Regions from separate parts of the Kluyvera georgiana genome, predicted to be linked through region 2. Evidence: predicted binding sites of a transcription regulator. Region 2 holds the regulator's gene; each other region holds the start of a gene.
The links. Region 2 encodes LexA, which represses DNA repair genes until DNA is damaged. Its sites were predicted from a motif close to TNCTGTATGTACATACAGNA; they were not measured.
Positions count from the first base shown of each region.

Region 1: the regulator LexA is predicted to act here: its motif matches at 5,605-5,624, upstream of sulA (SOS-induced cell division inhibitor SulA).
Region 3: the regulator LexA is predicted to act here: its motif matches at 1,720-1,739, upstream of ABTW00_RS13820 (DinI-like family protein).

Region 1 is NZ_CP158865.1:3,141,066-3,150,994, forward strand. Features, by position in the region: gene mgsA (methylglyoxal synthase) at 1-6, shown strand, start outside; gene helD (DNA helicase IV) at 53-2,107, opposite strand; gene ABTW00_RS15045 (YccF domain-containing protein) at 2,230-2,676, shown strand; gene yccS (YccS family putative transporter) at 2,695-4,821, shown strand; gene ABTW00_RS15055 (TfoX/Sxy family DNA transformation protein) at 4,822-5,427, opposite strand; gene sulA (SOS-induced cell division inhibitor SulA) at 5,646-6,155, shown strand; gene ompA (porin OmpA) at 6,511-7,566, shown strand; gene matP (macrodomain Ter protein MatP) at 7,653-8,108, opposite strand; gene ABTW00_RS15075 (AAA family ATPase) at 8,293-9,929, shown strand, end outside.
Region 2 is NZ_CP158865.1:4,609,310-4,619,238, forward strand. Features, by position in the region: gene ABTW00_RS21830 (CsbD family protein) at 1-134, opposite strand, end outside; gene dinF (MATE family efflux transporter DinF) at 261-1,580, opposite strand; gene lexA (transcriptional repressor LexA) at 1,649-2,257, opposite strand; gene ABTW00_RS21845 (diacylglycerol kinase) at 2,357-2,725, opposite strand; gene plsB (glycerol-3-phosphate 1-O-acyltransferase PlsB) at 2,854-5,277, shown strand; gene ABTW00_RS21855 (hypothetical protein) at 5,335-5,862, opposite strand; gene ubiA (4-hydroxybenzoate octaprenyltransferase) at 6,043-6,915, opposite strand; gene ubiC (chorismate lyase) at 6,930-7,427, opposite strand; gene malM (maltose operon protein MalM) at 7,653-8,597, opposite strand; gene ABTW00_RS21875 (maltoporin) at 8,712-9,929, opposite strand, start outside.
Region 3 is NZ_CP158865.1:2,894,096-2,904,024, reverse strand. Features, by position in the region: gene ABTW00_RS13830 (MFS transporter) at 1-271, shown strand, start outside; gene ABTW00_RS13825 (alpha/beta hydrolase) at 300-1,328, shown strand; gene ABTW00_RS13820 (DinI-like family protein) at 1,462-1,704, opposite strand; gene ABTW00_RS13815 (thioredoxin fold domain-containing protein) at 1,835-2,395, opposite strand; gene ABTW00_RS13810 (DUF2058 domain-containing protein) at 2,620-3,159, shown strand; gene ABTW00_RS13805 (RluA family pseudouridine synthase) at 3,171-3,854, opposite strand; gene ABTW00_RS13800 (cold-shock protein) at 4,046-4,522, shown strand; gene ABTW00_RS13795 (DUF1398 family protein) at 4,590-4,985, opposite strand; gene ABTW00_RS13790 (hypothetical protein) at 5,233-5,457, shown strand; gene ABTW00_RS13785 (MASE4 domain-containing protein) at 5,757-7,091, shown strand; gene ABTW00_RS13780 (carbonic anhydrase) at 7,197-7,832, shown strand; gene ABTW00_RS13775 (DUF1869 domain-containing protein) at 8,110-8,292, opposite strand; gene ABTW00_RS13770 (DUF1971 domain-containing protein) at 8,298-8,651, opposite strand; gene ABTW00_RS13765 (DUF1971 domain-containing protein) at 8,683-9,009, opposite strand; gene ABTW00_RS13760 (DUF2534 family protein) at 9,223-9,483, shown strand; gene ABTW00_RS13755 (GGDEF domain-containing protein) at 9,679-9,929, shown strand, end outside.

The DNA.
Region 1 (9,929 bases), 1.5 Mb from region 2:
AAATAATTCCTCACGCTCCCGGAGCCGACGCGGTGTCGGCTCCATTCTTCGATTACGGCTTTCTCGCCACCGGCACCGACAGCTGCTTTAACACCTCCACGAACGGCGACGGCTGCGCCTTATTGAACAGCAGCCAGACGCGCAGACGCGCGCGGGTCATCGCCACGTACAATAAACGCCGCTCTTCGGCATCGGGGAAATCCTCCGGCGCGGGCAGCAACGCTTGTTCCATAATCGACTCGCGAGCAGGCGCCGGAAAACCGTCAAAACCTTCCTGCAGCCCGAGAACAATCACATAATCCGCCTGTTGGCCCTTACTGGCGTGCACGGTCATAAAATCAATATTCAGCTTCGGCCAGCGCGTGGCCGCTTTCTCCAGCGCCGCTGGCTTGAGGTGGTGGTAACGGGCCAGCACCAGAATACGCTGGTCCGGCGTCACGTAGCCGCTGAGCTTATCAAACAGTGCATCAAGCTTATCGTCCTCGAGCAGGGTGACGGCATTTTTGTCGCCCGTGGTCAGACTGTTCAGCGGTTTATTCAGCTGGTGCGGGTTTTGCTGAATGAACCGGTTAGCAATTTCACCGATGCGGTTGTTGAAGCGATAGGTGGTATCCAGCGCACAGTTATCCCCTTCACCAAAATAGTGGTTGAAGGCGGTGGTCAACGACAGCTGTGCGCCGCTAAAGCGGTAAATCGCCTGCCAGTCATCGCCAACGGCATAAAGCGAAGTCTGCGAGTTTTGCTTACGTAGCGCCGCCAGCAGCGCCGCACGCTGCGGGGAGATGTCCTGAAATTCGTCGACCAGAATATGCTTCCACGGGCTGACGAAGCGCCCCTTGTCGAGGATGATAATCGCCTGGTGAATCAGCCCGGAGAAATCGACGGCGTTTTCGGCTTTCAGCGCGGCTTTCCACGCTTTCAACAACGGGGCCATCAGCTTAACCCGCTTGCCGAACAGATCCCGAATATCTTCCGGCGCACCGGCAATCATCTCGGCCTGCGAACCGCCGTGCATGCGCATCAGGCTGACCCAGCGGTCAAGGCGGCTACCTATTCGCTTGACGATTTTTTCATCTTCCCAGAAGCTGTCTTCCTCTACATCCCAGCCCAGCTCTTCCTGCAGCCACAGTCGCCAACCTTTGGCCTGCGCCTTTTTCTCCCGACACTGTTGCTGCCAACACGCGATAAACAATTTAGCGCGAGCGGCGGCATCGTTCTCCAACTTGCTGACGACCGGCACTTTTTTACTGCCCTGCTGAATGATTGACAGCGCCAGCGCATGGAAGGTACGCGCGGTAATGGCATCGGTATGCAGGCGCGTTTGCAGGCGCTCGTCCATCTCTTCAGCCGCCTTACGGCCAAAAGCCAACAGCAAAATCTGTTCCGCCGAGGCTTCGCCGCGCTCAAGCAGCCAGCCCGCACGCGCCACCAGCACCGACGTTTTACCGCTACCGGCCCCGGCCAGCACCAGCAACGAACGCTCGCCGTTGACCACCGCGCGCGCCTGTGACGGATTCAATGGCGACGATTCGATACCCGCAAAAAAGTCGCTGTACTGTTCCAGCATTGCGTCGGTATAGCGCTGGTTGTGTTGCGCACGCCCGCTCTCTTTATCTGCCAGCCATGCCTGGCACTGCCGCCAACTCTCACGACAGTTATCAAACTCTTCCAGCCGATGGGTCGGTAGCGGCAACCCCTCCAGCGCTTTAACGATCCGCAGGCGAATCCCCTGCGCCTGCTGGCGGGTCAACCAACGGTTTTCTTCGCGGCTACCGGCAATAATCGCCAGCTGCGCGTCCAGCAGCCCGGCGGCGATGTCGCTCATCTCCGCGCTCCACTGCTGCCACAATCCCAGCAGATGACGGTGGAAACGCTGCGTCTCGCCCCATTCTGTCCCGTGCAGGCGCACAACTTTATCCTCTGGCAGCACGAACTCCAGCTCTCCCCACACCAGACCGCGCTTGCAGTTAATCGCCAGTAGCTGATTAAAAGGGATGAGATATTCATGCTGCGGGCCGGACACCCGAACGCCCGCGTTGAGGATCTCAACCCGGTCATAAGGATGCTGCGCCATGCGCTTACCCAGCGTCGTTGCTTTTAATTCCATGTCGTGCCGAATCCTGACTTTTTCGATATCTCACAGTGTAACCGCCAGAGAATAGGTGCTCCAGCCTAAAAAAACGTTACAATCAACAGGTCTTATTATTCACAGCGCTGCACTGAGGATTTATGCGTACTGTTCTGAATATTTTGAATTTTGTATTAGGTGGTTTTCTGACAACGCTCGGCTGGCTGCTGGCAACACTCGTCAGCATTGTCCTGATCATTACGCTGCCGCTGACTCGCTCATGCTGGGAGATCACGAAGCTGTCGCTGGTACCGTACGGCAACGAAGCGGTGCACGTCGATGAACTGGAACCGGGGGCCAAAAGTAGCGTAATGAATGCGGGCGGCACTCTGCTCAATATTCTGTGGCTTGTGCTATTCGGCTGGTGGCTGTGCCTGACGCACATTATGGCGGGCATCGCCCAATGCATCAGCATTATCGGCATCCCGGTCGGGATTGCGAACTTTAAAATAGCCGCTATTGCCCTGTGGCCGGTGGGACGTCGGGTTGTGCCCGTAGAAGTGGCGCGCGCGGCGCGTGAAGCGAATGCCCGCCGCCGTTTTCAGTAATCAGGATCCTTAACCGCTATGCTAAGCCCGCTGCTTCGCCGCTATACATGGAACAGTACCTGGCTGTACAACGCCAGAATATTTATTGCCCTCATCGGCACCACCGCCCTGCCCTGGTGGCTGGGCGATGCAAAGCTAACCATCCCGCTCACCCTGGGGGTCGTCGCTGCCGCGCTAACGGATCTCGACGATCGCCTGACCGGTCGGCTGCGTAACCTGGTTATCACCCTGATCTGCTTTTTTATCGCCTCAGCATCGGTTGAAGTGCTGTTTCCCTGGCCGTGGCTGTTTGCGTTGGGGCTCACCGTTTCGACCATCGGGTTTATTTTGCTGGGCGGCTTGGGGCAACGCTACGCCACCATCGCCTTTGGCGCGCTGCTGATTGCCATTTACACGATGCTCGGCGTATCGCTCTACGCTCACTGGTATCAGCAGCCACTGCTGCTGATTGCCGGTGCCGTGTGGTATAACGTCCTGACGCTAACCGGGCACCTGATATTTCCCATCCGCCCGTTACAGGATAACCTCGCCCGCAGCTACGAACAGCTTGCCCGCTTTCTGGAGCTGAAATCGCGCCTGTTTGATCCGGATCTTGACGATGATAATCAGGCGCCGCTGTATGAGCTAGCGCTGGCAAACGGCCAACTGGTGGCGACACTCAACCAGACGAAAGCGTCTTTATTAACGCGTCTGCGCGGCGATCGCGGCCAGCGAAGCACCCGCCGTACGCTGCATTATTATTTTGTCGCTCAGGATATCCACGAACGGGCCAGTTCATCGCATATACAGTATCAGGCGTTACGCGACCAGTTCCGCTACAGCGACGTGATGTTTCGCTTCCAGCGCCTGCTCTCCATGCAGTCAATCGCCTGCCAGGATCTGGCTAAGGCTATTTTGTTGCGGACGCCGTATCAGCATGACGCCCGCTTTGAACGCGCTTTTACCCATCTCGACGCCGCGCTGGATCGCGTTCGCGCTAGCGGTACCGCACCGGAGCAGATGAAAGCGCTGGGTTTTTTGCTCAATAACCTGCGGGCGATTGATGCACAGCTGGCCACCATTGAATCTGAACAGACGCCGTCGCAAACGAACAGCGAAACGGAGAATGTTCTGGCTGATGACAGTCTGCACGGTTTTGACGATATGCTTTCACGCCTGAGTCGTAACATGTCGCCGGAGTCAGCGCTGTTCCGCCACGCGGTGCGTATGTCGGTGGTGCTGTGCGTTGGTTACGCCTTTATTCAGTTTACCGGGTTACAGCACGGCTACTGGATTTTGCTCACCAGCCTGTTTGTCTGTCAGCCAAACTACAACGCTACACGCCATCGCCTGGCGCTGCGTATTATTGGCACGCTGGTCGGCGTGGCGTTGGGCTTGCCGATTCTCTGGCTAGTGCCATCGCTGGAAGGTCAACTGATACTGATTGTGGTCACCGGCGTACTGTTCTTCGCGTTTCGCAACGTCCAGTACGCTCACGCCACCATGTTTATTACCCTGCTCGTCCTGCTGTGCTTTAACCTGCTTGGTGAGGGATTCGAAGTGGCGCTTCCGCGCGTAGTGGATACGCTGATTGGCTGTGGTATTGCCTGGCTGGCGGTGAGCTTTATCTGGCCAGACTGGAAATTCCGTAACCTGCCGCGCGTCCTGGAGCGCGCAGTGGACGCCAACTGCCGCTATCTGGATGCGATTCTCGAGCAGTATCATCAGGGCCGCGATAATCGCCTGGCCTACCGTATCGCCCGCCGCGATGCGCATAATCGGGATGCAGAACTGGCTTCGGTGGTTTCGAATATGTCTACCGAACCGAAGGTCACCGCAGAGATGCGGGAAACCGCGTTTCGCTTGCTGTGCCTGAACCACACGCTAACCAGCTATATCTCGGCGCTCGGCGCCCATCGTGAAAAGCTGACGACAGCAGAAATTCTGGCGCTTCTGGACGATGCCGTCTGCTACGTTGATGACGCATTGCACCATTTGCCCGCCGATGAAGAACGGGTTCAGCTGGCGTTACGTGAGCTCGCGGCGAGGATCCATCACCTCGATCCTCGCCCGGACAGCAAAGAGCCATTGGTCCTGCAACAAATCGGCTTGATGATTTCGCTGTTGCCTGAAATCTGCCGCCTGCAAAAGCAGGTCATGCTCTAATCACCTTTTCTGGGTGTAATTTTGCACCCAGGTTTCCAGCTCCTGGCGCGTTTTCGCGGGGAGCGCCGCGGCATGGACGCCGGTGATAGCCCCCTCCAGCGAATACAGTACATTCACGCTCAGCTGTTTACGCAACTGTCGAAGCCGCATCCACGCGGTTTTCGAGCCCATATTTCGCAGCGTACGAACATCTTTAATACCCGCTTCATGCAGCAGCAGTTCCATATGAAAAGAGAGATTGGGAAGATCTTTTAGCCGTAAATGCCTTCGTCGGCGCTTTTCACTTTGCGCATCTTCAAGGGCGAACTGACCAAGCAAAACCAGCTCAGATTTGTTCGACCACAACCGTTCATCGACGCGAAAATAGTTAAGCTGCTGCGCATGCCCTCGTTTGCGTACCGTGAGCAGTGGCGGTGAGTGTTGGGCCTGATACGTGGCATTTTTTTCGCACGCTCTCAGATACAGTTCACCTTCTGCGACCATAGCAAAGACGGTATTGTCAACGGCCAGACTATAGCCACCAAACAGCGCCCGAGACTTCACCTTCCCCAATCCTGAGAAATATTCCTGAGATTGGTAAATCCGTTTATAAGAGATAATCTTCATGATTAATCCTTAATAATCATGGACATGAATACATTAATTTTATTAATTGTTCATATAACAAGCAACATAGGGAAGTTCTACCGGGACGGCAAGATGAATTTGTCATCATGGGTGTTTCTTGTGCAATTTTGCGAGATGCTTTCAGAAAATGAGGTTGATCTTTAGACTTTGGGGTAGTACTGTATATTCATACAGTAACCCACAAGGTTGGATTAGCTATGTATACTTCTGGTGTCGTAAATCGTTCTTCTGTCACAGCCGCCACAACGGCTTCTCATGCTTTTACTCCGGTAAACAGCACCCCTGCCGCCTTAATTAGTGAAGTGCTCTATCGTGAAGATCAACCGATGATGGCGCAACTGTTGCTGCTGCCATTGTTACAGCAGTTAGGCCAGCAATCACGCTGGCAGCTGTGGCTCACGCCGCAGCAGAAGTTAAGCCGCCAGTGGGTGCAGGCTTCCGGCCTGCCGCTAACAAAAGTCATGCAGCTTCGTCAGATGTCGCCGTGCGATATGCTCGACTCAATGGTTCGCGCATCACGTACCGGTAATTATAGTGTCGTTATCGGCTGGCTGAGCGAAGAACTTTCCGTAGAAGAACATGCTCGTTTACAAAGCGCTGCGGAGGAAGGTAACGCAATGGTGTTCATTATGCGACCAGTTCAGACCGCATTACATCCAACAGGACAATTTAATGGGCTAAAAATTCACTCAAATTTGTACCATTAAGCGAAATTAAGAATTTTCCTGGGATTTTTTTTGCATTTTTTTTATCTGTCCGTTTTTCTGAATGATTACAGGCAGAATGCTGGTCTGGTGCGGTTTCCCGAATTTTATGTCGATTATTTTTTCGACACATTTGTTAAATATTGCGTATACAAGTCTTTTTTTTTCATAAGCCTGACGGAGTTCACACTTGTAAGTTTCCAACGACGTTGTAGACTTTACATCGCCAGGGGTGCTCAGCTTAACACCGCAGAGTTCTGCTAAGTATTTAACTAAGCCCCGCCCCCGGTGGAAGGATTTAACCGTGAGTCTATTTAGAACTTCATGGCAAATTTTGGATGATAACGAGGCGCAAAAAATGAAAAAGACAGCTATCGCGATTGCAGTGGCACTGGCAGGCTTCGCTTCCGTAGCGCAGGCCGCTCCGCAAGACAACACCTGGTATGCTGGTGGTAAACTGGGTTGGTCCCAGTACCATGACACCGGTTGGTACCAGAGTGACCTGAACAACAACGGTTCTACCCACAACAGCCAGCTGGGCGCAGGCGCGTTCGGTGGTTACCAGGTTAACCCGTACGTTGGTTTCGAAATGGGTTACGATTGGCTGGGCCGTATGGAATACACCGGCAGCCAGACCAATGGCGCTCTGAAAGCTCAAGGCGTTCAGCTGACTGCTAAACTGGGCTACCCAGTTACTGACGATCTGGACATCTACACTCGTCTGGGTGGTATGGTATGGCGTGCAGATTCCAGCAACAACAAAGCTGGCGATCATCACGACACCGGCGTTTCCCCAGTATTCGCTGGCGGCGTTGAGTGGGCTGTAACTCGTGACATCGCTACCCGTCTGGAATACCAGTGGGTTAACAACATCGGCGACGCAAACAGCGTAGGCGTACGTCCTGATAACGGCATGCTGAGCGTAGGCGTTTCCTACCGCTTCGGCCAGCAGGATGCTGCTGCTCCGGTAGTTGCACCGGCTCCGGCTCCGGCTCCAGAAGTACAGACCAAACACTTCACTCTGAAGTCTGACGTTCTGTTCAACTTCAACAAAGCAACCCTGAAACCGGAAGGTAAACAGGCTCTGGATCAGATGTACTCCCAGCTGAGCAACCTGGATCCGAAAGACGGTTCCGTTGTTGTTCTGGGCTTCACTGACCGCATCGGTTCTGACGCTTACAACCAGGGTCTGTCCGAAAAACGTGCTCAGTCCGTTGTTGATTACCTGATCTCTAAAGGTATCCCGTCTGACAAAATCTCTGCACGTGGCATGGGCGAATCCAACCCGGTTACCGGCAACACCTGTGACAACGTGAAAGCTCGCGCTGCACTGATCGACTGCCTGGCACCGGATCGTCGCGTAGAGATCGAAGTTAAAGGCGTTAAAGACGTTGTAACTCAGCCAGCGGCTTAAGTTCTCGTCTCATGAAAAAACCCCGCAATGCGGGGTTTTTTTTGGCCTTTTTCTGCCGTCAGAAGCAAGCCTCAGCGCTGCTAAATCTATTTTTCTTTCCCTAGCATGGCCTCAAGGTCCTGCTTCAGGCTGGACATCTTACTCGCGTACTTCTCTTTATTTTCTGCATCTTCAATTAGTTGGACGATCGTCTCTGAGAGCGTCTTACCACGACGCTGTGCCAGCCCTGCCAGCCGCTGCCAGACCGCAAATTCCAGGTCGATGGATTTCTTACGCGTGTGCTGATGCTCGGCGTTAAAATGGCGTTTGCGGCGCGCACGTATCGTCTGCTTCATACGGTTCACCAGCTGCGGATTAATATGCTGGGCAATCCAGTCATTAACCTGAACCGGTTCATGTTCCAGCGTCAGCAAAACATCGACGGCCTCTTGCGCGGCGCTGGCTTCAATATAGCGGGTGATAGGCTCGCCTTCCCGGTGTTTTTTCACCAGGTATTTCCACTTCCAGCCGCTTTCAAGATTTTCCAGTTGTTGATATTTCATGGCGATCTCAGTGTGACCGTGTAACTCTTTTCAGGATAACAGTTTTTTCTCAATGTGCTGAGAAGAAATCTGCAACTGTGATAGGGATAAAAGCCACCGCAGAAGATACTTCTGTATTCTCCGTGAGCTTCCCTGCGGCATCAGGTATAATCACGCACTTTACATCTGACTAAAAATAGCGACATTGACTATAAATACTCTTTCCCGGCGCTTTCTCGCCCCCGCGACTGAAGCATTCCAGGCGCTATTTGCCCAGCCTGATTTAGCCTCAGAACACGACTCTTTATTCAGCGAGCTGCAGGCTCGTTTACATTACGCGCTTGAGCAGTTTCTGCACCCTCAGGGCGTCTCCCCTTTCTTGCTGGTCAAAGCGCCAGAAGAAAAAGAGTATCTGCACCTGCTGACGCAAACGACACGCTCTCTGCGCGATAGCGATGAATCGACCCTGACGGGCGTCGATTATCAGGTTACCGGTGGCAAGATCACGATGACGCCAGCGTGCAGCGCCGACGACGCTTTTGCCAGCCAGGGGCCTGTTATCTTCGCCGACTGGGTTGAAGCCGAACAGCTTTTTGGCTGCGTGCGCCAGTTTAACGGCGAAATCAGTTTACAGCCCGGCCTGGTGCATCAGGCAAACGGCGGCATCCTCGTGCTGCCGTTGCGCACGCTGATGTCGCAGCCACTGCTGTGGATGCGTTTAAAGAATCAGGTCCTTCAGCAGCGTTTTGACTGGCTGACCTTCGATGACGCCCGTCCGCTGCCGGTCAGCATTCCTTCCATGCCGATCAACCTGAAGGTCATCCTGGTGGGCGAGCGAGAATCGCTGGCCGATTTCCAGGAGATGGAACCCGAGCTGACCGAATCCTCGTTATACAGCGAGTTTGAAGACAGCCTGCAGCTTGCCGATGAAGAGACGCTTCGTCAGTGGTGTCAGTGGGTGTGGCAGGTGGCACGTGAGAAGTCCCTGCCGGGCCTCACCGCCGATGCCTGGCCGTTGCTGATGCAGGAAGGCGCGCGTTATACCGGCGACCAGGAGATCATGCCGCTCTGCCCGCTGTGGATCGGTCGCCAGCTGCGTGAAGCCGCACCGTTTACTCCTGACGCCGTTATCAACGCCGAGCAGCTGAAAACCATGCTCACCCAACGCCAGTGGCGTGAAGGTTTCCTCGCCGAGCGTATGCAGGATGAAATCCTGCTTGAACAAATCCTGATTGAAACTGACGGCGAATGCATTGGCCAGATTAATGCCCTGTCGGTGATCGATTTCCCGGGTCACCCGCGTCCGTTTGGCGAACCGTCACGCATTAGCTGCGTCGTACACATTGGCGATGGCGAATTCACCGACGTTGAACGTAAGGCCGAACTTGGCGGTAATATTCACGCCAAGGGCATGATGCTGATGCAGGCGTTCCTGATGGCCGAGCTCGATCTGGATCAGCAGATCCCCTTCTCCGCCTCACTCACTTTTGAGCAGTCTTACAGCGAAGTCGATGGCGATAGCGCCTCAATGGCCGAGCTGTGCGCGCTGATTAGCGCATTGGCTAACGTGCCAATCAATCAGAGCATTGCCATGACCGGCTCCGTTGACCAATTTGGTCGCGCTCAGCCGGTTGGCGGGCTGAACGAAAAAATTGAAGGTTTCTTCGCTATCTGCGCCCAGCGTGGTCTGACCGGCAAACAGGGAGTGATTATCCCTTCTGCCAACGTACGCCATCTGAGCCTTGCCACCGAGGTGCAGGAAGCCGTCGAAGCCGGAGAGTTCTCCATCTGGGCGATTGATGACGTCACCGATGCGCTGCCGCTTCTGACGCAGCTCAACTG
Region 2 (9,929 bases):
TCCTGGATTTTACCGACCAGCTGATCGCGTTTACCTTCGATCACCGTGATGTCATCATCGGTCAGTTTGCCCCATTGCTCTTTCACTTTACCTTTAAGCTGCTTCCAGTTACCGCCGACTTCGTCTTTATTCATCATTGAATCCTCGATCGTCAGTGAATGAATAGCGAGAGAGTGTGAACTCTTTTTCGCTAAGCGTGAGGTTAATTGTAGTCAGTCATTCTGAGCATGATTCACTATTCGGAATCTTTAACCATCACATCAGGAAAACCAGCTGTTATTTCGCCAGTGGCGTCGCCAGATATATGCCAACGACAGGCCGCGCAGCGCGAGGAAAACGGCCAGCGCCAGCCACAGCCCATGGTTGCCGAGTACCGGCAGTGCCAGCAGCGTCAGCGCAAAACCGGCGGCGGCAACCGCCATGCTGTTGCGCATCTCGGCGCCTCGCGTGGCGCCGATAAACATGCCGTCCAGCAGATAACACCAGACGCCAATCACCGGCAGCACCACCTGCCACAGCACGTAACGATCGGCCAGTTGCTGCAGTTCGGGCAGCGAGGTAAGTAACGCGACGATATTTTCGCCAAACACGGCGTATACCAGCGCAAAAGCCAGCGCCACGACACCCGCCTGACGGCACGCGGCGCGCCAGACCTCAAGCAGTTTACTGCCATCGCGCGCGCCATACGCCTGGCCGGAGTGCGCCTCTACCGCATAAGCGAAGCCGTCCAGCGCATAAGCGGTGAAAGTGAGCATCGTCATCAGAACCGCGTTCACCGCCACCACTTCACCACCGAGCCGCGCGCCAAAGACGGTGACCGCGCCGAAGCACAGCTGTAACAGCAGGGAACGCAGCATAATGTCGCGGTTGAGCGCCAGCAGGCGGCGGATGTTGCCGCGCCAGGCGGTTTTCAGCATCGCCCAGGAGATGCCGCGCATCGCCATCACCTTGCGCACCATCCCCAACCCGACCAGCAGGGTCGCATATTCGGCAATCGCCGTGGCGAGCGCCGCACCCTGCACGTTCATGTGCAGACCCATCACCAACCACAGGTCGAGCACAATGTTCAGCACATTCCCCACCACCAGCAGCACTACCGGTGCGCGGGCGTACTGCACGCCGAGCAGCCAGCCCAGCAGGACCAGGTTTGCCAGGGAAGCAGGCGCGCTGAGCCAGCGAATGGCGAGGAAGCGGCGCGCCTGTTCTAACACCTCACCGCTGCCGCCGACGATAGACAGCGCCAGATTAATCAGCGGGGTTTTAAACACAATGATCAGCAGCCCGGCGCCCAGCGCCAGCATCAACGGTTGCACCAGCGCGCGGGCCAGCGCCTGCGGGTTCTTCGCGCCAAAGGCCTGCGCCGTCAGGCCGGTTGTGCTCATGCGTAAAAACAGCAGCAGCATAAACAGGAAGCTGGTCGCCGTCGCCCCGATGGCGACGCCGCCCAGATAGACGGGGCTGTCCAGGTGACCGATCACGGCGGTATCGACCAGACCCAGAAGAGGTACGGTAATGTTGGAGAAGATCATCGGTAGCGCAAGGCGCCACAGCGCTTTATCAGCGGAAGTGAGTAGCGACATGGGTATCAACCAGAACGAAAAAAGGCTGCGATAGCGGATGTATCGCAGCCATTAGAGAGGGAGCGTTTTTACAGCCATTCGCCGTTGCGGATAACGCCAACGGCCAGCCCTTCAATGGAGAAATTCTGCTGACGCAGATCGACCACGATCGGCTTAAATTCGCTATTTTCCGGCAGCAGTTCGACGACGTTACCCTGTTTTTTCAGGCGTTTTACCGTCACTTCTTCGTCGATACGTGCGACCACGACCTGGCCGTTGCGTACGTCCTGAGTCTTATGCACCGCGAGCAGATCGCCGTCCATAATACCAATATCTTTCATCGACATGCCGCTAACGCGCAGCAGGAAGTCGGCGCTCGGTTTGAACAGCGACGGATCAACCTGGTAATGGCCTTCGATATGCTGCTGGGCCAGCAGCGGTTCGCCCGCCGCGACGCGACCTACCAGCGGCAGACCTTCTTCTTCTTCCACTAGCAGGCGGATACCGCGAGAAGCGCCGGAGACAATCTCAATGACACCTTTACGCGCCAGCGCTTTCAGGTGCTCTTCAGCCGCGTTTGGGGAACGGAACCCCAAGCGCTGAGCAATTTCCGCACGCGTCGGCGGCATGCCCGTCTGGCTGATGTGATCCCGGATGAGATCAAACACCTCTTGCTGCCTGGTCGTTAACGCTTTCATTCCGCCCCCTGGGTGTATATACAGTTATGCTGTGAGTATATACAGCTAGTGTTTATTTTGAAACCATAAAACGCACGAAATCAGGCAGTTTTCACAGCTTTAGTGGAAATGCGCCCACAGCAGCGTGCCCCAGGTGATGAGCGCGACGAAAATCGCCAGCAGCACCGCCGCCGACCCCATGTCTTTTGCCCGCCCGGACAGCTCGTGGTATTCGGAGCCGATGCGGTCCACCACCGCTTCCAGTGCACTATTGAGAATTTCCACTATCATCACCAACAGGACGGAGCCGATGAGCAGCACGCGCGTGATGGCGTCGACATCCAGCCAGCAGGCGATAATAATCGCCAGCACCGACGCGACACCCTCCTGGCGGAATGCGGCTTCGTTAATCCACGCCGCGCGAAATCCTTTCCAGGAATAGCCTGCTGCTTTGATGATTCGGGTGAGCCCGGTGGTATTATTGGCCATCTCAAGAACCTTTTTTGTTATTACGTCAATGACAATGCGTGTTATGAAGCGGTAGAACAGAAATTCTGCTGACTTTCTGATATTCTTGCCGCGCATTTGCATGATTAACCAGAGGCTTTACATCGTTTATGTCCGGCTGGCCACGAATTTACTACAAATTACTGAATTTACCATTAAGCGTACTGGTAAAAAGCAAGTCTATTCCCGCAGAACCTGCACAGGAATTGGGGCTTGATACCTCGCGTCCTATTATGTACGTCCTGCCTTATAACTCTAAGGCCGACCTACTGACGCTGCGCGCCCAATGTCTGGCGCATGATTTACCCGATCCGCTTGAACCGCTGGAAATCGACGGCACCCTGCTGCCGCGCTACGTGTTTATCCACGGCGGCCCGCGCGTGTTCACCTACTACACGCCGAAAGAAGAGTCGATCAAGCTGTTCCACGACTACCTCGATCTGCACCGCAGCAATCCAGACCTGGATGTGCAAATGGTGCCGGTCTCCGTGATGTTCGGGCGTTCACCGGGCCGAGAGAAAGGCGAAGAGAATCCACCGCTGCGAATGCTCAACGGCTTCCAGAAATTCTTCGCCGTCTCCTGGCTGGGCCGCGATAGCTTCGTACGCTTCTCGCCGTCCGTTTCGCTGCGCCGCATGGCCGACGAACACGGCACCGACAAAATCATTGCGCAGAAGCTGGCGCGCGTCGCGCGTATGCACTTTGCACGTCAGCGTCTGGCGGCGGTTGGCCCGCGTCTGCCGGCACGTCATGACCTGTTCAAAAAGCTGCTGGCATCGAAAGCCATCGCGAAGGCGGTAGAAGACGAAGCGCGCAGTAAGAAAATCTCGCACGAGAAAGCGCAGCAGAACGCTATTGCGCTGATGGAAGAGATTGCGGCTAACTTCTCCTATGAGATGATTCGCCTGACCGACCGTATCCTCAGCTTTACCTGGAACCGTCTGTATCAGGGGATTAATGTCCATAACGCCGAGCGCGTACGCCAGCTGGCGCACGACGGCCATGAAATCGTCTACGTGCCCTGCCACCGTAGCCATATGGACTACCTGCTGCTCTCTTACGTGCTCTATCACCAGGGGCTGGTGCCGCCGCACATTGCCGCGGGTATCAACCTGAACTTCTGGCCTGCCGGCCCGATTTTCCGCCGTCTGGGCGCGTTCTTCATTCGCCGTACCTTCAAGGGCAACAAGCTTTACTCCACGGTGTTCCGCGAATACCTCGGCGAACTGTTTAGCCGCGGCTACTCCGTTGAATACTTCGTGGAAGGCGGGCGTTCCCGTACCGGTCGTCTGTTGGATCCGAAAACCGGCACCCTGTCGATGACCATTCAGGCGATGCTGCGCGGCGGTACTCGCCCGATTACGTTAGTGCCGATTTACATCGGCTACGAGCACGTGATGGAAGTGGGTACCTACGCCAAAGAGCTGCGCGGCGCAACGAAAGAGAAAGAGAGCCTGCCGCAGATGCTGCGCGGGCTGAGCAAGCTGCGTAATCTCGGCCAGGGCTACGTCAACTTCGGCGAACCGATGCCGTTAATGAACTACCTGAATCACCACGTGCCGGAGTGGCGCGAGTCGATCGACCCGATCGAAGCCGTACGCCCGGCGTGGCTGACGCCGACCGTCAATAAACTGGCGGGTGAGCTGATGGTGCGCATTAACAACGCCGGTGCCGCCAACGCCATGAACCTGTGCTGCACCGCGCTGCTGGCCTCTCGCCAGCGTTCGCTGACCCGCGAACAGCTGACGCAGCAGTTGGAGTGCTACCTGGCGTTAATGCGTAACGCGCCGTACGCGCCGGATGCTACCGCGCCAAAAGCCTCCGCCAGCGAGCTTATCGACCACGCGCTGCAGATGAATAAGTTCGAAGTTGAGAAAGACACTATCGGCGACATCATCATTCTGCCGCGCGAGCAGGCGGTGTTGATGACGTACTACCGCAACAACATCGCGCACATGCTGATTATGCCGTCGCTGCTGGCCACCATCATGACTCAACATCGCCAGATCTCCCGCGACCAGGTGTTGAGTATGATCGAGACGCTGTATCCGATGCTGAAAGCCGAGCTGTTCCTGCGCTGGACGCCTGAAGAGCTACCGGCAGTCATCGATACGCTGATCGCCGAAATGTCGCGTCAGGCGCTGATTAGCGAGCAAAACGGCGAGCTGCGCATCAACGCATCGCACTCCCGCACGCTGCAACTGCTGGCTGCAGGCGCACGTGAAACGCTGCAACGCTACGCAATCACCTTCTGGCTGCTGAGCGGCAACCCGTCGATGAACCGCAGTACGCTGGAGAAAGAGAGCCGTACGCTGGCGCAGCGCCTGTCGGTGCTGCACGGCATCAACTCGCCGGAGTTCTTCGATAAAGCGGTGTTCTCGTCGCTGGTGTTAACCCTGCGCGATGAAGGCTATATCAGCGACAGCGGCGACGCCGAGCCGGAAGAGACGATGAAGGTTTACCAGATGATGGCGGGCCTGATTACCTCGGACGTGCGTTTGACGATAGAAAGCGTGACGCAGGAAGAGGCGTAAAAGATTAAGGGCGAATATTTATATTCGCCCTTTTTTTGCATATAAGTCTATTTATATTTACGGGTTATATATTCCCCGAATACTAAATTCAACAAACCCAAACCATGACAGGGGAAAAACCATCAGCGACAGCAGCAAGAAAAAGGCCAATACCACTTTCACAAGGTCGACCAGATAGTAAACCTCTCGCGTTTTTTCTTGTGCATTACGGTTAAAGCTTGCGACAAAAAAGGGATAGGCGCTGACAAACAGCGCGATGCCGAGCATAATAAGAAAGAAAGTATCAAATCTAAAACCATCACCGTAAAAAGTATCTACTTTCCCCCTGTTTATCAGGGTATAAATGCCCAGAACGATGAACGCCATACCGGCATAGATTGGGAAAGTAAAATCACTATCATGCACCATTTTCTTCACAAACCGACGATTCATTATTCGTGCAAGATATACGAAGGAAAAATATTTTGAGGTGGTCGTTTGAGTATAAAAAGTAGAGATTGTGCTTCTTATACTTTCCAGTGGGGGGAGTTCTAATTTATCGACATATTCAGAATAAAGATATTCAAGCTCTGTTTTCTGTTCCATAAGAATAAATTCCGTGAATAATTCCATTTCGACATATAACAAATAGAGTGATTACATCATTTCCTGATGCAAAAAAAAATAATGGCACAGCTTAAATAATAACGCGATAAATAAAAAAAGTCCCCAACCAAAGGCGAGGACTTTTGTATTCAATGCACGAGAGCGGGCGAGATAACGCTATCAGCCGTGCCAGTAACTCATCGCCAGCCCAATAAACAGCACCAGCCCCACGTAGTTGTTATTCAGAAACGCCTGGAAGCATGGCCCGCGTTCACGGTGGCGGATCAGCTTCTGCTGGTAGACAAACAGCGCGCCGGCGATCAGGATTGACCAATAAAACTCCCAGTTCAAACCGTTCAACCAGCCGATGAGCGCCATCAGCCCCAGCACGCATGCCTGCAGGATACCGATGATCAGGCGGTCGTTATCACCGAACAGAATCGCCGTGGATTTGATGCCAATCTTCACGTCATCATCACGGTCAACCATCGCATATTGGGTATCGTAAGCCACCGCCCACAGAATGTTGGCCAGCAGCATCAGCCAGCAGCTCAGCGGCAGTGACTCGCTGACCGCCGCGAAGGCCATCGGAATTGACCAGCCAAACGCCGCCCCCAGCACCACCTGCGGCAGATGGGTATAACGCTTCATAAACGGGTAAACCCAGGCCAGCGCCAGCGCCGCCACCGACAACAGAATGGTCATCGTGTTGAGCGTCAGCACCAGCAGGAAAGAGAGCGCCACCAGCACGATGAACAGCGTACGGGCCTCTTTCTCCGTGACCGCGCCGCTCGGCAGCGGACGGTTGGCCGTGCGTTTCACGTGGCCGTCAAATTTGCGATCCGCATAATCGTTGACCACACAGCCTGCGGCGCGCATCAGCCAGACGCCCGCCACAAACACCGCCAGGATCCACAGCGGCGGCACGCCCGGTGAGGCAACCCACAGCGCCCACAGCGTCGGCCACAGCAGCAGCAGCGCGCCGATCGGTTTATCCGTACGCATCAGTCGATGGTAAGCCAGCAGCTTGTTCTGCTTCAGACTCCACTCCATTCTTCTTCTTCCTCTTAGTACAGCGGCGATGCCGGTAAAAACAGCTCGGTTAACAGCAGCGGTTTACCGCTCAGGCGGAGACGGGAACGACGCCCCCACAGCGCATCATGACGGCCTATCTCAATAAAGTCTCGCGTCAGCGTCGACGACGTAAACAGATAACGACCCAGCGGCGTCTGCCCCAGGTTTTGTAGCGCCAGCTCGGGCCCACAGAGGGTCGACTCTGGTACCACGGTGCGCCCGGCAAGCCACGGATCACCGCCGACGCACAATAATATTTCTCGCAACCAATAGCGAGACTCTTCTGGCAACAGGTGTTGTTCTTCCACCAGCGCATCGCGGCTGACAAACGCTTCGTTTAACAGCGTTACGCTAACCGGTTTCCCAAACTGCTCAAACCGTTTGGTCATCGAATCTTCCAGCATCAGCCAGTCGCGCTGAGCGGATTCAAGCGGGGGAATGACGTCAAAATAGCGCAGCGCGCGCAGTTGCGTCAGTGCAGGGTGCGACATGCCTGTCTCTCCAATACAAAGCGTTTCGCCATTGTATCGCAGAAAACCGCAGGAGGGGGTGCAGGAATGGTCAAATACGATCATTAGCGCAACAGCAGTGCAACAGTTTGCTTTGCGCTATATCCCGATCGTCATCGCAGCGTGAAGGATGAGGTGTATAAAAAAGGTGTGCCCGACAGGGCACACCGAAAGGCTTCGCCTAAACATCAGCGCTGCGGGGAGAACTTACCCCTTGCCTTTTACAGCGCCGATAAAGGTGGAACGAGCAGATTTAGATCCCAGGCGTTCAGCTTCATTCATCAGTTTCAGGGCCTTGTCGATATCCCCTTTCGCTACGGCCTGTTTAATCCCGTTGTTGAAGTAGCTTTCCGTATCGTCGAGCATCGGTTCTGTTTTTGCTGCCGGAGCCGCAACGGGCGCCACAACCGGGGCCGCCGCTGGCGCGCTGGCAACCGGTGCCGCTGTGTTGCCGACGGTGACCGGCGCCGGGCCGGAGGAGCCAAACAGCGGGCCGACCAGGACGCTGGAGCTGGTGTTAGTTTTCACCTTCAGCTTCACCAGACCGTCGGTGGTGTGTTTAGCAACTGGATCGGGAATATCCGGCACCGCGTTACCGGTGCCTTTGGCGTAAGCTTTGGCCGGGTCCAGCAGCGTGGTGGTTTGCTGGAGATCTTTCTCGGTGGTAAACACCAGAACATAGAGTTTTTGCTGGCCCAGCGCTGGCGTCAGGCGCATCACCCCTTCCAGGCGGTCGGCGCTTATCACGCCAGGCGCCTGATAGGTAAAGTAGCTGCTTGGGAAGTACGCAGAAGGCGTCATATTCTGATCAAGAATCAGCACATTCGGTGCAAAGACGCTGGTTTGTTTGCTCACTTCGCTGGTCAGCGTCAGCGTCAGCTCGCCAATGTTGGCGGGAACGCTGTAGGCCACGACGTTACCGGTGATTCCCGGAACGTTCAGGCTTTGACCACCGGTAGAAATTTGGGTGGATTGAACTTTAGATTGATCGACCGGCGTCCAGGTGAGCTGCTGGAGGGCTGCGGTCGGGATGGTCGGCGCGGCGCTGGTATTTTGCGGCACGTAGTTGACGTCAGCGAGGCTAATGCCCGGGACGCTCGCCATTAATCCAGCGGATAAGCAGAGAGCAACGAGACTTTTTTTCATTTTCATTATGATGACCTCAGAAAGCATGGTTCTAGCGGTGGCCAGGCAATAGCGCGCTAAACCTCAAGGAACAGAGGGGCTTGCGCCCCTCGTCGGTTGTTACGTCAGGTTAATGCTGAATTACCACCAGATTTCCATCTGGGCACCGAAGGACCACTCATCGCTGTCGCCGCGGCTGTAGGTTTTCGCGCTGGTATCTTTGTAAGCGATACCGTTGTCATAACCCCATTTTTCATCCCACTTCGCATAGGTTGCGAATACGCGGATGGCCGGACGGGACCAGATGCTGTCGCCAGCCTGCCATTGTTGCGCCAGGGTGATTTTGTACTGGTTGTTGGTGTCGCCGGTTTTCTGCGACTTGACGTTGTCGTAGCCCACTTCCATCAAGGTGCTCATGATTGGCGTCCATTTGTACATAGGACGCACGCCGACGGTCCACCACTTGGTGCCGTTGCCGTCATCACGGTCGATATTCTGGTACATACCGACGTACATCAGATCAACTTTATCGCCCAGGGAGATTGCGCCGTGGTCGAGGATACGCCACATGTCGCCGTTGTTGTTGATCTTGTTGTCTACAACACCAATTTCGGTGTCTTTGTCGTACTTGTTACCAGTATAGGAACCCTGGGACAGACCTTTACCCTGAGTGGTCATTGCGTCAGTTGCGTACTGAACAACAAACTTGTTGTAGCCTTTCAGCATGCTCTGAGTGTGTTCTGCAGTGAACATCCAGCCGTCTTTAGACGCGCCATCCGCAAGGCTGTAGCCATCGGTGTAGTTTGCACGACCATAGTCAACACCCAGCTCCAGCACGCCGTCCGGGTTGGTTTCCAGGCCCGCTAAACGCACGTCGAATACGTCGTTAGCCGTGTCTTTAAAGTTGTGGTACGTGTTGTTGCTGGTGAAGATGTAAGAACCACCCGCTTCCTGAGAACGGGTCGCTGCCAGAGACAGTTTACCGAAGCCCAGATCGACGTTTTCAATACCGGCACCAGGACCTGAAATATCCCAGTAGTAGAAGTCGATCATGTGAACGTCATGACGCTGATAGAAGCGCTTACCGGCCCAGATAGTGGAGCCCGGCAGCCATTCGATCAGGTTTTTACCCTGGACGTTCGCTTCACGGAACGCCGGGTCGGTTGCTTCCCAGTCGTTCTGCTGTGCGACGGAGTAAGCCACGTTAGTGTCGAAGTAGAAGCTCTTATCGCCTTCTTTCCACACTTCCTGGCCCAGTTTTAATTCGGCATAGGTTTCACATTCGTTACCAAGACGGTACTTACTGCCAGCACCGGTTGCCTGGAAACACTGTTGTTCGCCACCGCTACCCGTCCAGCC
Region 3 (9,929 bases), 1.7 Mb from region 2:
GCTGGGGCTGTGGGGGTTTATTTCAACCGCCGCGCCCGTGGGGTGGTGGGCATGGATTCCACGCACGTTCCCGCAGAATGCCGAAGCGGGCGGCGGGCTGATGGTGGCGATGGTGCAACTGTCTATTGCGCTGGGCTCCACCGTCGGGGGCCTGCTGTTCGACCATCATGGCTACCAGAGCACCTTCCTGACCAGCGCCGCGATGTTGATTATTGCAACCGTACTGATTTTCCTGACCTCACGTGCAGACGCATCTGCCGGTGACCATTGATAACACTAATCCTGATAAGGAAACCATCATGAATAAATTCACGTTAGCGCTGGGGCTGTTCATCAGCGCATTTGCCTCCTCTGCGGCGGATATGTCCAGAGGTGCTGATAACTTTTATAAAAGCGATAAGCTCACGCAGCAAAAAGTGACCTTCAAAAACCAGTATCAGATGAACGTGGTCGGCAATTTGTTTATCCCGAAAACGATGAATCAGAACGCTAAAAACCCGGCGATCGTCGTTGGTCATCCAATGGGCGCGGTCAAGGAACAAAGCGCAAACCTGTATGCGCAGACGCTGGCGGAGCAGGGGTTTGTCACGCTGGCGCTCGATCTCTCGTTCTGGGGAGAAAGCGAGGGTAAGCCGGGTCACCTGATTTCACCGGAAATCTACACGGATGACTTCAGCGCGGCGGTTGATTATCTCAGTACACAGCCGTTTGTTGACCCGGAAAACATCGGCGTGCTGGGCATCTGCGGCAGCGGAAGCTTTGTTATCAGCGCCGCGAAAGTTGACCCGCGGATGAAAGCCATCGCCACCGTCAGCATGTATGATATGGGAGCCGCGTTCCGTAACGGCCTTAACCATTCCCAGACGCTGGAACAACGCAAGGCTTTTATCCAGTCGGCCATTGAGCAGCGGTTTGCCGAGTTCCAAGGGGGAGAGACAGCTTACATTCCGGGCACCGTGAATAAACTGGACGCTTCCACGCCGGAAATTCAGCGCGAGTTCTTTGATTTCTACCGCACCGAACGCGGCGGCTATACTCCGGAGGGCGAGAAAGAAGAACTGACGACAAAACCAATGCTGAGCAGTATCGGTAAGTTTATGAACTTCTACCCGTTCAACGATATTGAAACCATTTCACCGCGTCCGATGCTCTTTATTACCGGTGACCGGGCCCATTCAAAAGAGTTCAGCGAGGACGCCTTCAAACGCGCCGGTCAGCCTAAAGAGCTGTATGTCGTTCCGGGGGCCGGGCACGTCGACCTGTATGATCGCACTGACGTGATCCCCTTCGACAAACTGGCTAACTTTTTCCGTAGCAACCTGAAATAACGCGCTCGGTTAAACCAACTCGCGTCAGGATCATGGATGAGGCGGTATCCACTTTTCGATACCGCCGCTCTACACGGCGGGCTGCAGACTTGAGGGAACCGATGGGTTCCCTTTATTTGCGTGTACTGCTGTCTTACTCGCTGACCAGCCAGAATTCTGCTTCATCAAACATTTCTGTCACCACTCTGCTTATCTGCTCTTTCTCATGCTTGCTGGCGTCAGTATTGATGGCGGGTAAGGTCATCATGGGTTTGACGCGGACTTCCGCGTCAGGAAATACGGTGCGCACTCTTTTGCTCAACTCTGCCAGGATTATCTCTTTCGCGCCAGGCAAACCTTCAAAATTCCGTTTGTCATAGACGAGTTCCACAAACATGCTTTTACTCCATTTTACTGTATATAAAAACAGTATATAAACCGTCTGGGTCAGTGGTGTCAATTTTATTTGGCAATAAAAAACCCCGCCAGGCGGGGTGTATCAAAGCGAACGGCATGCTATACGGGGCTTACAGGGCTTTACCGCTAATCTTTTCCAAAATGGCGTCAGGTTTCGCGCTACCCAGAATCACCTTCGGCGGGTTATCGAGCACGATCATCGTGGGCGTCAGTTGGATGCCGAGACGTTCGGCCAATGCCGATTGTTTGACCACTTCATCCGAACAGCTGGCGCTGGTGTCGTTATTGGGCAGGAAACCGGCCATGGCGCCTTGCAGACTCTTCTGGCGATCGTCTGAGCACCAGACGCGACCCATATCTTCAATCACGGAATCGCGAATAGAAGGTGGGGCAACGGTCAGAAATGACATAGTCAGCCCGGCATCGTTGTAACTCTTAATGTTCTTGACTACCTGCGAACAGAAAGTGCACTGGTTATCGATGAACACCAGAACCTTGTGTTTTTCATCGGCAGCGGCAAAAGTCACTGGGGTTAATTCAGGCAGAGTGCGGTCGAGATCCTTTAATGCTTCTGCGGTGCTCTCATCGGCGCTGGCCGGGGCATCAGCGGAAAAAACGCTAAAACTCATCGCCCAGACTACTGGCAGGGCAATCAGCGGAATTACTTTCACGGTATACCTCATTGGATAATGCTTAGGATCGTCAACGGCGTTTACGGATGATGCTTTTAACATCAACTGCAAAACGCTGTGACTGTAGCGGATTGTGGTGTATTTGATCAATGTTTATTTTTTGTACAAAATGCGCGGGCTGGGGAAGCTATTTTGCAATCTGGAATCGGCGCAAACATTACGGGTATAATCTTGCAAAATTTATCAATGAGTTTAGAGCGAAGATGACAAAACTGACCTTACAAGAGCAGATGCTAAAAGCAGGGCTGGTCACCAGTAAAAAAATGGCTAAGGTTCAGCGCACGGCGAAAAAGTCGCGCGTTCAGGCCCGCGAAGCGAGGGAAGCCGTAGAGGAAAACAAAAAAGCCCAGCTTGAGCGTGATAAGCTGCTGAGCGAGCAGCAGAAACAGGCGACGCTGTCGAAAGAGTACAAGGCGCAGGTTAAACAGCTTATCGAGATGAACCGCATCACCGTTGCCCGAGGCGATATCAACTTTAACTTTACCGACAATAACTTGATCAAAAAAATTGCGGTGGATAAGCCGACGCAAACTCAGCTGATTAACGGCCGTCTGGCGATTGCGCGTCTCGCCACTAACGCGGCAGGCGAAAGTGAATACGCGATTATCCCGGCGGTTGTGGCGGAGAAAATCGCGCAGCGTGACGCAACCAGCATCGTTCTGCACAGTGCGCTCAGCCAGGAAGTACAGGACGAAGACGATCCGTACGCAGATTTCAAAATTCCTGACGACCTGATGTGGTAATCCGCTTCGGATTAAAACGGACTGGCGCTGTAGGCGTCAATCTTTTCCCGGGTAACGGGATGCACAAAGCTCAGCGCGCTGGCATGCAGCATCAGACGTGGCGTCTGTTCGGTTCCAGGGCGTTCGCGGCCACCGTAGAGGTCGCAACCTAAAATTGGGTAGCCCAATAGCTCGCAGTGAATACGTAGCTGATGGGTGCGCCCGGTTTCAGGAATAAGCTGCACGCGAGTCAACGCCAGGCGGTCGTGATAAAAGCGTGTCACAACCTGGTAGCGAGAACGCGCCGGCTTGCCATTGGCGGCGGAAATTGACATTCGCGGAAACCGTGCAGGATCTTTGGCAATTGGCGCATCAATCACTCCTTCATCCTCGTGTAGGTGTCCGCAAAGTAGGGCGCTATAGGTTTTTGTCACCGAACGCTGGCTGAACTGCTGACAAAGGGCGGCATTGATCGCTTTATTGCGGGCGACGACCATCAGCCCGGATGTCCCGAAATCCAGACGGTGGGCCAGCGTGCAGTCTGGAAACTGCTGAACCAGACGGTAGTGTACGGAGTCGAGATTCTGCGGGTTTTTACCCGAGAGACTGAGTAACCCGCTGGGCTTATTGATAATCAGCAGATGCGCGTCCTGATGGAGTATCTCTATTTGCTCATGGCAAGGTGGGGCAATAAAGGTATCGAGAATGGTAGACATCTGGCTGCACGGCTGGAGAGTGGGAGCGGATGATACCCAATTTTTCGCCAACAGGCGAATCCGGTGGGCTCGCCCAGAGGAAATTTATCATCCACACTTAACCCAAAGACATAGTCTGCGCGGGCATTGTGCATTACACTGCGCGCTGCAAAAAATTGAGTTGATAAACGATTAACCAGGCGGTAACGGCGATGAATGGAACAATCACAACGTGGTTTAAAGATAAAGGTTTTGGATTTATCAAAGATGAAAATGGCGATAATCGCTATTTTCATGTGATTAAGGTTGCCAACCCTGAGCTGATTAAAAAAGATGCAGCGGTAACTTTTGAACCCACGACCAATAACAAAGGGCTGTCAGCCTATGCGGTGAAGGTGATCCCGGATAGCAAGTACATCTACATTGCGGGCGAGAAGCTAAAGCTGACATCCATCAAGTCTTTCCTGGTCTATAGCGAAGAGGTTCCCGCGGAGACCCGAATCGATAAAGAAAATGCGGTGTTGTCGGTGGGCTTACTGATGAATAGCATCAAACCCAAAGCCGATGTCAAGCCGGGTGAGATGCGTACGCTGAAGAAGCTGGCCATCACGACGTTCCAGGGAACGACGCTGATTTTCTCGGAAGATGAGATCGATATAGAAGACACGGTAAAAATGCTGAAAGTCTGATCGCCGCGCGGTGATAAAAAGGGAGATAGCCATAATGGCGAGTCTCCCTTTTTTTATCGGTACCTAATTACGTAGGGCTAATAATATTCTCAGTATGTAATAGCTGGTTATCTTTAGACCAGTAATGGCGGCTCACCTCTTCAACGTCCACCACCCATTTAAATACCCCCGCTCGGGCTAACTCACGGCAGTATTGATCGAAATGAGTGATGCCAGTGAAATGGCGCCTGGCGGCAATTTTGGTTAAACAGCTACTGCCACCCGCACTGACCTTAATTAAGCTACGATGACTCTTCATGGCAACATAGGAATCGGTTGTTGTTACAATTTTGACATTGCCGGTGGCGACGAAATAAATGTAATACGAGATGTTGTTTTGTTTTAACTCTGTTAAAAACTGCAGGAAATCTGACTTGCATCTGACCTGCTCAAATAAGCCGCAGAGCATTTCACTAAATTCCATTTCTGTCCTCTATATATGCCTTTTATAACATTCGTGTTACTTATTGTTTTTGTGTGCGTTGTGATGATGTTTAGTTTAAACGATTAATCAATTAGAAATCGAATAATTAATCACGGACATTTTAGGGGCTGCGAATGAAATGGAGTAGTGTTTCAATTGTTACCAGGTGTTGCATGGCCCTACCGATTTTGATGGCGTGTGCAGGTCTATCCCCCTACACTAGGAAAGAAACTAAAAGGAGAGAACAATGTTAGAAGGGTACTTTGATCTTGATGGCGCAACCGGTGCCGATGTGGTTGAAAACAGAAAGCGTTTGCTGGCCGTTCAGGCGGCGCTGGAGATAGCAAAAGCGGCGGTTTCTGCCACGACGGCGAATTCCGGGATCCGTTCACAGATGGATCTGCGCAATGTCTCTCAAGAAGTGGCGACACTGGCTGACGCTATCCAGGATGCGTTGGAGTCTGAGGCGTAATAGGACAATACCGCCTTCGGGCGGTTATTAGCAATATCTATTGGTAAGCTTCATTTATATATAATTGTATATGTTTTTTGGGCATTTATCTCCAGCCGGGGTTGATGCTATGGTAGACATATTCATGCCGTATGAATTCAAAAAACATATTGGTATTAATTATAATTCCGCTGTAAATCAGATGTATATAAATAGCAAGTCACTAATTATTTTTTTTTGAATTCTAAGTTTGACTAAGCGCAATATTTTTTAGCATCTCAGCAGACTATAACATATAGAGTGGTCATGGAGGACTCGTAATGAGCCTAAGTTGTTCCAGAATAAATAGTCGAACGAGTTTATGTATCGTCTCCGCATGTTGCCTACTTGCGGCGATGTTTATGTTAGCGGACTATCTCACAACATTTAATATTGCTATCCCAGATATTTATTACCTGGTTTTTTCTGGGTTACTGCTATTACTTGATGCAATTATCTTTTTCTTCATGTTTTTCCAGTTTATTTGTAATAGAAAGCTACTCTATGTTGCCATTCTTGGGCTCGGTTTTTTGGTCGCAGATATCTACTGGCTTGAGGCGCTAACGCTTATCCAGCAACTTATTGCGTTATGCATCCCGTTGAAATCGATTACTAATGATTTGGCCATATTTTATCTGTTCCGCCAACTCACCATGATGTTTGCCGTTCTGGTCGCACTCTTTTATGTGTATCGCATGAATCGGAACATCGCACCTTCAGGTAAAGACGAGGTGTGGGTAATCGTACTGGCCTGTGTCTTCCTGCTGATGGCCATTCTGGCGCATAATTTATCTAGCTATAATCCGCAGATATCGCTCAACCTGATTGGTACAACATCACTGAATGGTCGTAATGCGTGGAATAATTATTACGGTATAGCGATCGTCGCCGCCTGGTTTATCACGCTGTTGCTGGCTATCGTCATTACGCAGCTGCGAAGCCTGTTATGGGTGAGTATCGCGGTCTTCTGCGTTTCCAGCTTGTTTAGCAACCTTATTCTGCTGAATCTCAGCGATTATAATTTCCCTGTCTGGTACCTCAGCCGCGGCATCGAGGTGGTCTGCACCTTTTTTGTGATTAATGTCCTGCTCTACGACATTTTCGTGATGCATAAAGAATCGACGAAGCTGTCGAACCACGACCCGCTGACCGGCATCTATAATCGTGCCTATTTCTATCGAGAGCTACAGCTACTGCTGGCATCCCGGGAGGATATCAGTTTGATGATTCTCGATATTGATCACTTCAAACGTATCAACGACCGTTATGGGCATCCGGTGGGCGATACGGTCATCAAAACCGTTGTGGACCTGGCGAAACGTTCCATCCGCGAGTGCGATATCATTGCCCGCGTTGGTGGAGAAGAATTTGCCGTGCTGATGCGCAACGCGTCATCAGAAGTCGCCATGCAGGTGGCTGAGCGGATTCGCGGTAAGGTTGAGGAGGAAACGGCGAAGCGCGCGCCTTACCGTACGCCGGAGCCAATGACCATCAGTATCGGCGTCTTTACGTCGTCAGATAAGCACTTCACCGCTGATGAATGCATTTCGTTTGCCGACAGGGCGCTGTATGCGGCCAAAAATAGCGGTCGTAACAAGGTGATGACCAGTGCTTAACATGCGCATTAGCGTGAGAAGGGGCTTTTCCTTCTGCGTTCAGGTGGTAAACTGAAAATGTGATGTTAATCATGACCTGCGTAAAAACGAAAAAGAGATACTGCTATGCAACATATCATTGAAGGGTTCCTCAACTTTCAGAAAGAAGTTTTCCCTCAACGTAAGGAACTCTTCCGCAGCCTGGCATCCAGCCAGAACCCAAAAGCGCTGTTCATCTCCTGTTCAGACAGCCGTTTAGTCCCCGAACTGGTCACGCAACAAGAGCCGGGGCAGCTGTTTGTCATCCGTAACGCCGGTAATATCGTGCCTTCTTTTGGTCCGGAACCGGGCGGGGTATCCGCGACGATTGAGTACGCGGTCGTTGCTTTAGGCGTAACGGATATTGTTATCTGCGGTCACTCTAACTGCGGCGCGATGAAAGCTATCGCCACCTGTCAGTGCCTGGAGCCGATGCCGGCTGTCTCCCACTGGCTGCGCTATTCCGACGCGGCCAAAGCGGTGGTTGAGAAAAAAACCTACGATAACGAAACCGACAAAGTTAACGCCATGGTCGAAGAGAACGTTATTGCTCAGTTGAATAATATCAAAACGCATCCGTCGGTGGCCGTGGGGCTCCGTGACCATGCGATCCGCCTGCACGGCTGGGTGTACGATATTGAAAGCGGCGAAATCCGCGCGCTGGACAAAAACAGCAAGACTTTCGTGTCGCTGGCCGATAACCCAGAGGTCTTTTTCGAGTAATCGGCAATAAGCGCCGCGTAATGCGGCGCTACGCGTTGCTGACCAGCTTCAGTTTTCCGCGTCTCGCTGAACGACGCGGGGCAGGGTTGGAAATCAGAAACAGAAAAGGGCGCCAGGCCATTACATTATCCTCCCGCTATCACTGTTTTAACCATGGCAAAGCGGGAGGAAAGGGCGTTACAACGAAAGTATGAATCCGTCGAATGCAGCCGATTCATGGGTGTGACGGCGAAAAAAGGGAGCCACGATAGGCTCCCTTTTTGACGTCCGGACGGCGTTACCAGCCGCAAACGTCATGCTCGTTTTCGGTATCGTACGCACGGACGGTATTGATCAGATCTTTCACCACATCCGCGGCAACATCCGGGACCAACAGCTCCATCGGCGTTTCAGTTTCATAATCGACGGAAATGCCGTTGCTATTGTTGGTGACGGTTACCGTATAAGTTGCCTTACTCATTGTTATTACCCCTTATGCGAATTAACCACTTTGCCCAGACCGGTGCCTTCAAGCGTCGCCTCAGGATCGGCAAAGAAGTCGATATTAAACCAGGTGTCGTCAGTCAGTAGCTCAATGCGATGCCACTTCTGCGGCGGCGAAATACCAAAGGACCCGGCTTCAATCACCACGTCGACGTCCGGTTCGGTGGCGTCGGCGTCAGGGAAGCCAAAGTAGCGCACGGCGCCTTGCATCACGGACAAGCGGCCATAGACGTGGGCTTTGGTATTGTGGTGGGTGAACAGGGCTTTCGGCGCGGTGTCTTTATTCCAGAACGGGGTCGAACGCGAATGAACAAAGTTCTCAGGAATACGTAACATGAATGATTCCTTACTCCAGTAGCTCGGAGTTCTATAGGGATTTCAGCACTTCAGCTTCAACAAAAAAGTCGATTTGAAAGACGGTATCGTCGGTCATTGTTTCGATGTAATGCCATTTTTCCGGTGGGAACACGCCAAAGTGACCGGTGTTGATGATCAGCTCACTGTCGGCCTCTGGTGACGTTTCGCTGGCAAAGCCGAGATAGCGTACGGCTCCCTGATGTACCGACAGGCGTGGATAGACGCCCGGGCGGGTGCCTTTATCAAGATGGCGCTGAAAAATACCGGCAGGCGCGGTGTCTTTGTTCCAGAACGGCGTGGAACGGGTATGAATACAAGTGTGCGGAATACGTAACATGTTTTCCCCCTCTATGTTGAGAGTATTAAAACACAAATTCAGAGCGCTGTTGATTAGAAAATGCATTTTAAATGCATCTTATTGTGGGTGTTAAAAAGTTGTTCTTTGCGCCAGGCGTAATAGCCAAATAACGCAACAATAAACATTCAATTTATGCTTCATTAATGTTACAAATACAGCAAAATATCGTGAGATCAGCGTCGGGAGGATGCGATGATTCTGGAGAAACTGCGGACGCCAAACGGCAAAAAATTCCTGCTGTCCGCTTTTGTGGTGTTTGTGATTGCCGCAGTGGTTGTCGGTCGTGCAACCTTTGGTGGCGTGGTGCGTGAATACAATCTGCCGTATGCCGACTGGACCACCAGCATGTTTGTGCTGCAAGGGGCGATGGTGTTTGTTTACAGCTGTATTTTCACGTTGCTGTTTGCGATTCCGCTGGGCTTCTTCTTCTTAGGTTCAGATAACCAGCGTTAATCCTTTCGTGCGGGCATTCTGCCTGCACGCGCATTTTCTTATTGTCTTTCCGGCAAGGAGCTGACACGATCAAAATTCACGCTTGCGGAAGATTTCATCCATACTGATCCAGATACGTAATGAAGACGTACCGTGACGCTTAGGTTGATTGCGTGGGTGGCGTTTCAGGGATTAACCCGTCGGTACGGAGTAGCAGTGAGAATTATTCAGGATAGTTTGCGTAAGAAGCAGTCGCTGCTGGCCTCCGCAGCGATAACGTGTCTGCTGGTCTGTATTGCCCTCTTTTTTCTGTATCAACGCGCGCTTTCACAGGTTAGCGAAGGCGTCAACACGTTACAAAACCAGATGATGACGATATTTAATGATAACGAGCTGATGGCTGAGGCTGCTGGCGTGCGTTATCAGCAAATCAGTCGTCATGAACTGTGCGGTGACGGAGATATTTT